DNA from 3 places in the Tumebacillus algifaecis genome. Region 1 is predicted to be linked to each of the others. Evidence: riboswitches for the same ligand, from Rfam matches in the RefSeq annotation. Region 1 holds a riboswitch; each other region holds the start of a gene.
The links. A riboswitch is a leader RNA that binds a small molecule or an ion and turns the genes downstream of it on or off. The one in region 1 is predicted to bind cobalamin.
Positions count from the first base shown of each region.

Region 2: another riboswitch for cobalamin. It lies ahead of CIG75_RS02545 (FecCD family ABC transporter permease); the one in region 1 lies ahead of CIG75_RS16955 (nicotinate-nucleotide--dimethylbenzimidazole phosphoribosyltransferase).
Region 3: another riboswitch for cobalamin. It lies ahead of CIG75_RS01060 (energy-coupling factor ABC transporter permease); the one in region 1 lies ahead of CIG75_RS16955 (nicotinate-nucleotide--dimethylbenzimidazole phosphoribosyltransferase).

Region 1 is NZ_CP022657.1:3,832,260-3,835,712, forward strand. It holds gene CIG75_RS16955 (nicotinate-nucleotide--dimethylbenzimidazole phosphoribosyltransferase) at 33-1,127, opposite strand; cobalamin riboswitch at 1,200-1,374, opposite strand; gene cobO (cob(I)yrinic acid a,c-diamide adenosyltransferase) at 1,412-1,975, opposite strand; gene CIG75_RS16965 (serine hydrolase domain-containing protein) at 2,230-3,264, opposite strand; gene CIG75_RS16970 (SOS response-associated peptidase) at 3,366-3,453, shown strand, end outside.
Region 2 is NZ_CP022657.1:513,052-516,504, reverse strand. It holds gene CIG75_RS02550 (ABC transporter ATP-binding protein) at 1-426, opposite strand, end outside; gene CIG75_RS02545 (FecCD family ABC transporter permease) at 423-1,511, opposite strand; cobalamin riboswitch at 1,698-1,884, opposite strand; gene CIG75_RS02540 (AraC family transcriptional regulator) at 2,514-3,374, opposite strand.
Region 3 is NZ_CP022657.1:201,248-204,700, reverse strand. It holds gene CIG75_RS01070 (hypothetical protein) at 1-383, opposite strand, end outside; gene CIG75_RS01065 (MBL fold metallo-hydrolase) at 512-1,273, shown strand; cobalamin riboswitch at 1,495-1,682, shown strand; gene CIG75_RS01060 (energy-coupling factor ABC transporter permease) at 1,824-2,591, shown strand; gene CIG75_RS01055 (energy-coupling factor ABC transporter substrate-binding protein) at 2,588-2,872, shown strand; gene cbiQ (cobalt ECF transporter T component CbiQ) at 2,869-3,453, shown strand, end outside.

The DNA.
Region 1 (3,453 bases):
GTGATCGAACGATTCAAAGTATAGGTGAAAAATTAGGGCTTGTCGAGACCTAAATCGGCAAACGTGGCCATCTCCGACACCAATCGACAAGCGGCTTCCAACAGCGGAATCGCCAGCACCGCCCCCGTTCCTTCCCCGAGGCGCATCTCCAACATCAACAGTGGTTCCAACCCGATTTCCTGCAACAGGGCAAGGTGGGCAGGCTCCTGGGAAAGATGCGACGCGAACAGTGCCTGTTTCACCCGTTCTTCCATCCGTACGGCGACCAGCGCCGCCGCCGCCGCGATCACGCCGTCCACGATCACCGCCATCTTGCGCTCCCACGCGCCGAGGACGACACCGACCAGCCCGGCGATTTCCAGCCCGCCCAGTTTGGCGAGCACATCGAGCGGATCGTTCGCATCCGGCCGATTGACCGCGATCGCCTGCGCGATGATGCGCGCCTTGTGCAACACTTGCTCATCCGCGATGCCAGTTCCGCGACCGACCAACTGCAACAGCGCCGCCTCGTTCTCCGCACTGGCAGACGGTGCGCACTCGTCAGGACTCATTTTGGAACCCGCTTGTTCCTCGCCCACTGCTTCTGCGATCCACTCAGCTCGCCCGAGCAAAACGGCGGCCAGCGCCGCGCTCGGCGTCGTGTTTCCAATGCCCATCTCGCCAAGTGCGACCACCTGCACGCCTTGCGTATGCAACCGTTCGACCGTCTCCACGCCGACTGCGATCGCCTGCTGGGCCTCCTCTTTCGTCATCGCTGGCCCTTTTGCCAGATTGGCTGTGCCCATGCGCACCTTTCGCGAGAGCACGCCCGGCACGTCTCCTTCCACCCGACTGCCGACATCGACCACATGCACCGCACAGTTCATCTGCCGGGCCAACACGTTCACCGCCGCTTTGCCGTTGGCGAAGTTTTGCATCATCAGCCCCGTTACAGCGGATGGGAACGCGCTCACCCCTTCCTCGGTCACACCATGATCGCCGCACATCACCACCACGGCGCGCTGCTCCACCTTCGGGAACACCGTGCCTTGCAACCCTGCCAAACGAATTCCGATCTCCTCCAGTTTCCCGAGGCTTCCCGGCGGTTTCGTCAAAATGTCCCAACGTTCTTTTGCCGCATTGATCATCGCACATCATCCCTTCAAGAAAATAGAAAAAGTCCAAGCCTAAAAAGGCTTGGACTTTCCAAATCCAAACAAAACGATCCATCTCGACAGGCAGGTCTTCTGGCTCTCGGATCATCCCCATCTTCCCTGTCCTTCCCAGACCGAATCGGTCCAGTGGTCAGAGAGGGTCCCCGAATACAGCGGCGGGCCCGCGCGTTTGCTTCCCTATTCTCCCGTCGTGACGGGCACCTGTCGATTGACATCCATTTTTCTAGCTCATAGACTACGGCAAGCCGCGCGAAAAATCAATACTCGATGCCAAAAACAGCGGGGATGCCTTCGTCATAGTAATGCTTGACCGGGTTCATCTCCGTCACCAAGTCGGCAAGTTCGATCACTTCTGGCAAAGCGTTGCGCCCGGTGATCAACAGGTGCACGTAATGCGGGCGAGTTCGGATCGCTTCGAGCACCTCTGCCAACGGCAACACATCGGCCACAGGAAAGCGCTCGATCGACAGCGCATTGTTCAACTCATCCAAAATCACCAGATCGTACTCCCCCGACAGCACGCTCTCCTTCGCCACCGTCCAAGCGCTTTTCAGTGCCGCCCGATGCTCCTCCGGCGTCTTCGTCCAGGTAAACCCGATCCCGAGCTGGCGGATTTCCACGCCCAATTTTTCCAAGGCGATCTGCTCACCATAGGTACGCTCCGGCGACTTGATAAACTGCAAAATCAGTACCTTGTACCCACGCCCGACCGCTCGCACGCACAGCCCCATCGCCGCGGTCGTCTTGCCTTTGCCATCACCGGTGTAGACCAGCGTCATGCCTTGTCGCTTCTCTCGTTCCATGTGCTCACTCCTGTTCATATCGCACCGCCGCTTCGATCCGTTCGAGCAAACCGGCTTTGCTTTTCGTCTTGAGCTACTTGTACGGCTCCTGATTGCTTCTGCGCCATTTAAGCACAGATTACCCGTCCGCTTCAAGCCACTTCAGACCCAAAATCTTGCTATGCACGGTGGTCGCAGGCATAGCATACAGACTGGACGAGAGCATAAACCGCAACTGTTTTTCTCCGTCTGTGTAAAATACTTCGATTACAGTATAGGTAAAACTGCTCGACTCAGCGTACACACCGCATCACACAGTCGCCAAACTCACGGAGGTAGTGCAGATAGTCCCCATCCGGTCCGCTGTAGTTATAACGTTTGTTGCACATCCTGACGACGACAAGCTCCTCTTCCGGCACCACCAACAGGGCCGGACCTGTCACGCCAAGAATTTGATACGAGCCTTTGGGAACCGTAGAGCCAATCTCACTTCGCAAAGCCTGCCGATCCTGCACATACCAAAAACAGCCGATCGAAGGCAGATCGGGATCGGACAGCTCAGGACTTTGCACCTCTGTCGCCAGCCGTACAAGTTCCGCAGGCACGACCTGTCTGCCGTTCACTCGCCCGCGCGTCAGATGCAAGTACCCCCACATGGCGAACTCGCGCGCCGAGACAAACAGATTGCGCTGCATTCCGTCCCCGCTGCCATCTGTGCCCAGCACCAACTCCGTCTCCTCCGGCCGATCCAAAATCACCGACACCAACTGCTCCGTAGCTTCTGTGCGCCATCCGGTCTCTGTGAATCCGAGCGGCCCGAACACCGTGTCCTGCAAAATTTCTGCCACCGTCTTCCCCGTCGCACGGCGGATGATCTCCGTCATCATCACCACATTCACCCCGCGATAGGCCCACGAACTTCCTGGAGCAAACTCGCGATACAGCTTGCCATCGGCATCAGCATGCAAGCCATGCGTATGCGTCACAAGATGCCGGATCGTCGTCCCCTGTAGCAAATCGTCGTCATACTCTGGCAGATAGTCGAGCACGAGATCGTCCAGACCGCCAAGCTTTCCTGCATATATGGCCCACGCCGCCGCCAATCCAATGTAGCTTTTTCTGGCCGAGGCGACATTGAACTGCGAGCTGGCTGTCACCTTCCGCGCCCCTGCCGCATGTGAATGAAAGCCAGCGTATCGCTCCATCACGATCTCATCCCGCTGGATGACCAGAAGTGCCGACCCGCTCCCACCATTCAGGTGGTTGATCTGCTCCACATAGGCGGCCAATTTTTCAAATCGACCGTTCTGTTTCGTCTCCAACTGCATCCCGTGTCGCCCTCCTTTTCTGTCCCGTTGTACTTTCACTTCTCTCCTGATTTCTCCTCCTTGACTCCGCTCGTGGTATCATGATCAGAGGAGGTGTTCCTATGTGCGGACGATTCACCCTGACCATCACACCCGATCAACTCGCTCTGCGCTTCGATGTGCCCGAGCCTACCTATGACTACCGACCCC
Region 2 (3,453 bases), 1.2 Mb from region 1:
TCCGCCGGACAAGCTCATAAAACTCCGCTTGGCGTACTCGGTCATGTCCACACGCGACAAGGCCTGTTCCACGATGTCCAGATCCTCAACCGTATCCGATTGAAACATCCCCTTATGGGGAGTGCGTCCCATCATCACGATTTCTTGAACCGAAAAATCAAAGTTGTGAGTTGATTCCTGACTGACCACTGCCATCCGCTGAAAAACGGAGCGCGCGGGCATCCGATACAATTCCTCGTTATCCAAATAGACGGTGCCTGTATCCGGTCTCAAAACGCGGTAGATCATTTTGAGCAGTGTCGATTTCCCACAGCCGTTTGGTCCAATCAATCCGACGAATTTTTTGTCGGATACCTGTAAGGTGATATCTCGAATGATCGAGGATTGCCCAATACGGAAAGAGACGTTCTCTGCTTTTACACTCATCGGTTTCCACCGCCAAACGTATAGGAGTTGCGCCGCAGAAGCCAAATAAAGAACGGACCGCCGCAAATCGACGTCACCACTCCGATCGGCACTTCTTCCGGCGCCAGTACCAAACGGGCCAAAACATCTCCCCAGATCGCCAGCAAGACTCCGAGCAATACACTGACCGGAAGGACCCTCCGATGATCAGAGCCAACCAGAAAACGCGCGATATGCGGAATCATCAGTCCAATAAACCCAATCGAACCACATACCGCCACAATCACCCCGGTAAGAAGCGAGGCGACGATGAGAAGTACTTTTCGCAACGAATTGGTGTTGATCCCAAGTGTTTTCGCTGCTTCCTCCCCCATCAACAGCGCGTTGAGGCCGCGATATTGAAACAGTAAAAAAATGAATCCGACGAACACCGCACAACCGGGAATGATCACATATTCCCATTTGGCACCGGAAAAGCTCCCCATCATCCAGAACATGGCATCGCGAATTCCCTGCTCCCTCGGTGCCATCATCACGATAAAACTGGTGATGGAAGATAGCACCATGGAGATCGCGATTCCTGACAACAGCAGGCGTGAAGTGGTGATGATTCCTGAGACGTTTGCCAGCATATAGACGACGATCATCGAAACAAGTGCCCCTAGGAAAGCCGCGATGCTTAGCGCATACTGTCCGAACATCGGCAATGCTCCGAAAATGATAACCATGACAGCCATTACGGATGAACCGGACGAGACGCCCAGAATGTACGGGTCTGCAAGCGAGTTGCGCAGCAGTGCCTGGATCACCGCCCCTGCCAAGGCAAGTCCGGCGCCGGCTACAGCCGCCAGAATCACACGGGGAAACCGGATCTCCCAGATGATGTGCTCTTGCGCCTTGCTCCAATCCGGCACAATGGATGGTCCCCAAAAAGGAAGATGGGACATGGCCACTTTCCATACGGTAAGGGGCGCGATTTTGACTGGACCGAGCATGACTGCCATCGTGATCGACACCAAACACAAAACGATCAGCAGCAAAAGCAGGTTTCTCCACGAAAGCCCACCTACGAATCGAGTCGGTTTTGCTTGTCCAATGGATTGAATCGAGTTCAATTTGCAACTCCCTTTCCTCAATGTCTGCTGGTGCAGGCCCCAGAAAACACGATGCCTGACAGCACAAAAAGCCCCACCTTGGCAGATGGGGCTACGCGTACAATCAAAAAAACGACGCAAAGAAAGAAAACCAGGCCGCTTCCTTATTCGTACACCTCTCCTCTCCTCGAAGGTTTATCTGGTGCGGCAAGCTAGGCAGGTCTCCTGGCTTCCGGATCAATGCGCTCTTTCGTCTTCCCCGATACTTATCGAGTGGCATGCGTGAAAGAGAACTCCTCGGTTACAGTGGCGGGACCGCTCGGGATTTTCACCCGATTCCCTATTATCCCTTTATCAAAAGGGCACCTAGTTGCGTCCTATCAAATTACTATTCAGTATAAAGAAGATGCCATGCTATGGCAATCTGTAGTCTTCATTTGTGTAAGGGACGTTGGACGCCTGAAACGCATCGGGGAGTCGGAGGGGTGCAATTTTTGGAAAATCAGGCGACCAGATTCGCAGAATTACCTTGGTTACGGGAGGTAAGACCTTTATCATGATCGTAACTCCCGAATACCGCACATCCCCTTTTGATATACCTTTTGCGATCATCGCTGGTGTGAGTCAGATAGTCGGAGTTTTTGCTTCCATATAATAGCATACAGACTGGGAGGCTCATGAACAGGTGGAAGCGTCGTTTCCAATCTGGACAAACCTCAGTTCTTGATAGTTTCAGACTTCAAACGGGGCGAGTATAACGGCCATTTCGAATGCCTCTCTCCTTCTAAAAAAGACTGTGTGCCGTGCTTATCTCACGGGACACAGTCAGAATGAACTTTTTGTTACTGTAGAGTGACAAAAATGTCCTTTCACTTTTGGTGCAGCCCGCCGTAAGCTTCCGGCAGCTCTTCGGCCAGCCGATCCAGCACCTTCTGCGACTCCGTTTTTCATCTCCGAACTCACGTGCACGCCATCTATGCCCAGCCAACTCCCCCTGCGGAGGAAGTTGGCTTTTTAGATGTTCGTTTTTTTCAGAATCGGAATCCAAGCCTCGCAGCGATACGCTTCCGCCTGGGCATCTCCCGGCAAATACACTTCAATCTCCGGCAAACCTGCATGCTCAAATTCGGTCGCCGGAAACCACACCTTGTAAATTTTGCGCAATCCGCTCTGCATCGCCCCCGGCAGCGGCCCCGAACAAGGGAAGATCGCCCAAGTGGCAGCCGGAATCGTTTGGACGGACCATCCCTGTGCCAAATCTAAAGAAGCGGCGTCTGCTTCCCTTGCGATCATGTATGTGAATTCTTCCTCAAAACTCATGGTTAGGCCAAGCAAAGGCGTCTCCGTAGAGAGCGAGCTCAGCTTGTCAAGCGTGCCGTCCTTCCGGCTTTCCCCCCAAAACCACTGTCGGGTACGGCCATCTTGACCGCAAACGAGCTCTGCCGACTTCCCGACGACGGTGAACGCTTCTTTTTCCACAATGCGATAATCCACTTCCGCGTCGCCCAGCGCGTGCGGTTCGAACGAAACGCGGGGGAAGGCTTTGATCGACACGCCCGGTTTCCGGGCGGCCGACGGGGAGACACCGTGGAGCTTTCGGAACGCTTTACAGAATGACTCAGGGGGATCATAGCCATATTTAAGCGCGACATCGACCACTTTTGCCGAGGATACGGCCAACTCTTGGGCGGCTAATGTCAACTTGCGCTTCCGCACATATTCGCCCAGCGTGATCCCCGACCACATATGAAACATTCGCTGAAAATGAAAGGGTGACGAATACACAGCCTTCGCAATGGTCTCCACAGGCAGCGATGTTTCCAGATTGCTTTCGATAAACTCCAGCGCTTCCTCTAACCGTTTCTGCCAATCCAAACCGCATCACCTCACTCCCATTTTACAACAAAGCATGAAAAGACAGGATCGTTTCCGCCCCCGTTGTTACACTGTGATC
Region 3 (3,453 bases), 890 kb from region 1:
ATGTCGGAATCGCTGTCCGTATCGAGTTGGGACGCTTCATGTAACTGACGCAACACGTTGATCTCATACTCGGACGCGCGCACTTGCCCGGTATTGATCGCCTGAAGCCACGCTGCGGCCGTCAACTCATAGACGCGCGAATCGTCCAACCCAACCTCTTCCCCGCTCTCGACGATCTTCATCCGCTGTGCAACAGGCTGAGACGTCCTCGATTGCTTGGCCTGTACCAGACTGTAGAGCATCTGTGACGTGCGTTTATTGCCCACGAGCTGTTGCATTTGCACAATCGGATGTGACGTGCTTCTGGCAGACGGAGCGGGAGTCGTCCTGCTGGCCGCCCGCCCCGTCCCATTTGTTCGTTGTGAAGTGGCCCTGGTTTTCATAGCGCAACTCCCATCTTCATCATCGACTTATCTCCATTTTAACAGATAGTAATATTTAAATATATGCAAGCAGGAATCATATTTTTCCACATCGAACTACAAGAGAACCAAAAAATGGAGGGATTCAGATGCAGCCAACCAGCGGTTTGAAAATGCTCGAAATATCAGCACCGATGATGGGAAGAGTGGAAACCATCTTTCCGACTTTGCTCTGGGATCAACACACAGCGGTGCTCATCGATGCTGGATACCCCGGCCAACTGCCGCTCTTGCGCGCCGCGGTCGAACAGGCTGGCCTGCCGTTTGAGAAGCTCAGCCATCTCATTTTGACCCACCAAGACCTCGATCACATCGGCAGTTTGCCGACCATTCTCGAAGCGGCGCCGCAGAAGATCGAAGTCCTCGCCAACGCCGTGGAAAAACCGTACATCGAAGGCGAACAACAACTCTTGAAACTTACGCCCGCGGCGATCGCTCAGGCGGAAGCGTCGCTCCCACCCGATGTGCCTGTCGAGTGGCGCAACGCGTTCCTCTCCATGTTGCAGCATCCTCCCAAAGCACCCGTTGACAAAACGGTGACAGACGGCGAACAACTGCCCATCGGCGGCGGCCTCACCATCCTCGACACGCCAGGTCACACGCCCGGACATATCAGCCTGTACCACGCGGCGAGCAAAACGTTGATCGCAGGCGACGCGCTGATGGTGGTGGACGGTCAACTGCAAGGCCCGCATCCTGATTACACGCTCGACATGGACACCGCCATCCACTCCCTGCAGACGCTGACCCGCTACGACATCGAAACGGTCATCTGCTACCACGGCGGCCTGTTCAACGATCAGGCCAACCGTCGCCTTGCACAATTGGCAAGCGAACTCCCGCATCTTTAATTGCCCAGACAGCGAGCCGAACGTCCCGTTCCACCTGCTCGGCTAGGAGCCAGCCAACACCAGCTAGGAAGCGAACTCGCTCCATGATCCCAACCTCCCGCGCAACAGTCTTGGCGATCGCTCCCTCGACACCTAGCAAGATCTGCTGCGCCCAGAAATTCAGAATCAATGGGAAGCAGGCAGGATTTCTCCTCTGCATTCCGAATAGTAGACTGGAAAGTAAATATCGTGAGCAAACAGGTGCCCTTGCCAACGCAAGGGGTAACAGGGAATCGGGTGCAAATCCCGAGCGGTCCCGCCACTGTATAGGGGGAGTTCTCTTTCCACAGGCCACTCGATCCTCGATCGGGGAAGGCGAAAGAGAATGACGATCCCAAGCCAGGAGACCTACCTCGTTTGTTACACCTATCATCCTTCGCGGAAAGGAGTGGTGTACGAGAAGTTCAAACAACAACACGCTGTGTTGTCGTTTGCTTGTGCGTACATTAGACCAATCCATCGCTTATGGATTGGTTTTTTTATGTCTAAACATGAACAGGAGGTACACACGATGAAGAAAGTTCGCAAGATCGCACCATTGCTACTCACCTTCGCCCTGACGATTTATCTGTATCTGAACGCATCTGAATCTGCCTATGCGATGCATATCATGGAAGGGTTTCTCTCCCCAGGCTGGTCCCTCTTCTGGTGGGCTGTGTTCCTGCCCTTCTTTGTGCTCGGTCTGCGCGCCCTCGTAAAGATCACCAAAGAAAACCCCGAATTGAAGCTGATGATCGGCATGGCCGGCGCCTTCACCTTCGTCCTCTCCGCGCTGAAACTCCCCTCAGTTACAGGCAGCAGCTCGCATCCGACCGGAGTTGGCCTCGGCACCGTCATGTTCGGCCCACTGCCGATGAGCGTGCTCGGTTCGATCGTCCTGCTCTTCCAAGCTCTGCTTCTGGCGCACGGAGGTCTGACCACGCTTGGCGCCAACGCCTTCTCGATGGCGGTGGCTGGCCCGTTTGTCGGTTACTTCATGTACAAGCTGCTGATGAACACCACCGGTCAGCAAAAAATCGCCATCTTCGCAGCTGCGATGTTTGCCGACCTCTCCACCTATGTTGTCACGTCGCTGCAATTGTCGCTCGCTTTTCCTTCCGAAACGGGTGGGATCTTGGCTTCCTTTGCAAAGTTCGGTAGCATCTTTGCACTCACTCAAATTCCTCTGGCGATCAGTGAAGGCTTGCTGACCGTACTGGTCTGGAACTGGCTGCAAAAATACAACACAGAAGAGCTGTCCCTGCTCAATCGCAAAATGAAAGGAGCTATCCGTTCATGAAAATCGGTATGAAAAATGCCCTCCTCTTGCTCGCCGTCATCCTCCTTGCCTTGCTTCCGCTGTTGTTGATCAACGCCGAATTTGGCGGAGCGGACGGAGCTGCCGAAGAAGCGATTCTCGAGATCGATCCAACCTATGAGCCGTGGTTCAACGCGCTGACCGAACTGCCTTCGGAGACGGAAAGCATGTTGTTCGCCTTGCAAGCAGCTCTTGGCGCTGGAGTGGTCGGATACACATTTGGACGGTTAAAAGGGAAGTCCACCCAAGCAAAAACACAATGATCCGGCTGATCGACACCCTTTCCTACAGCAATGCATTTCGCTCCGTTTCACCGCTGTGGAAATGTGGTTTTGCGGCCGCCCTGTTTGTGCTGGCCATCTCCAGTCACCCGCTCGTCCAACTGCTCATCGCCGTCTGGATCATCGTGTGGACCGTGCGCTATGCCCGTATCCCTTTCCGATCTTTTCTGCTCTTATTCGCTGTCTCTTGTCTGTTCTTCGTCGCAGGAAGCCCGGCCCTCCTGTTGGAAATCGGGTCGGAGTCAGACTTTCTCAAGCACAACGGGATGATGTTCATCCCGTTGTTTGCTGATACTGGACTCTATATCACAGACAGCGGACTCCTTCGCGCGGGAGAACTGTTTATGCGGATCGCAGCCTGCTTGTCCTGCATGTTTTTTCTGATCCTGACCACGCCGTTCACCGAACTGCTACAGGTGTTAAAACGGCTGCGCGTCCCCTCCCTCGTCCTGGAGCTGATGCTGATCATGTACCGCTTTATCTTCTTGTTGGCAGACACTGCACATGACATCAACGTCGCGCAGCGGGCCCGAGGGGGATATGTTGGTTTCTCGCGCTCCCTG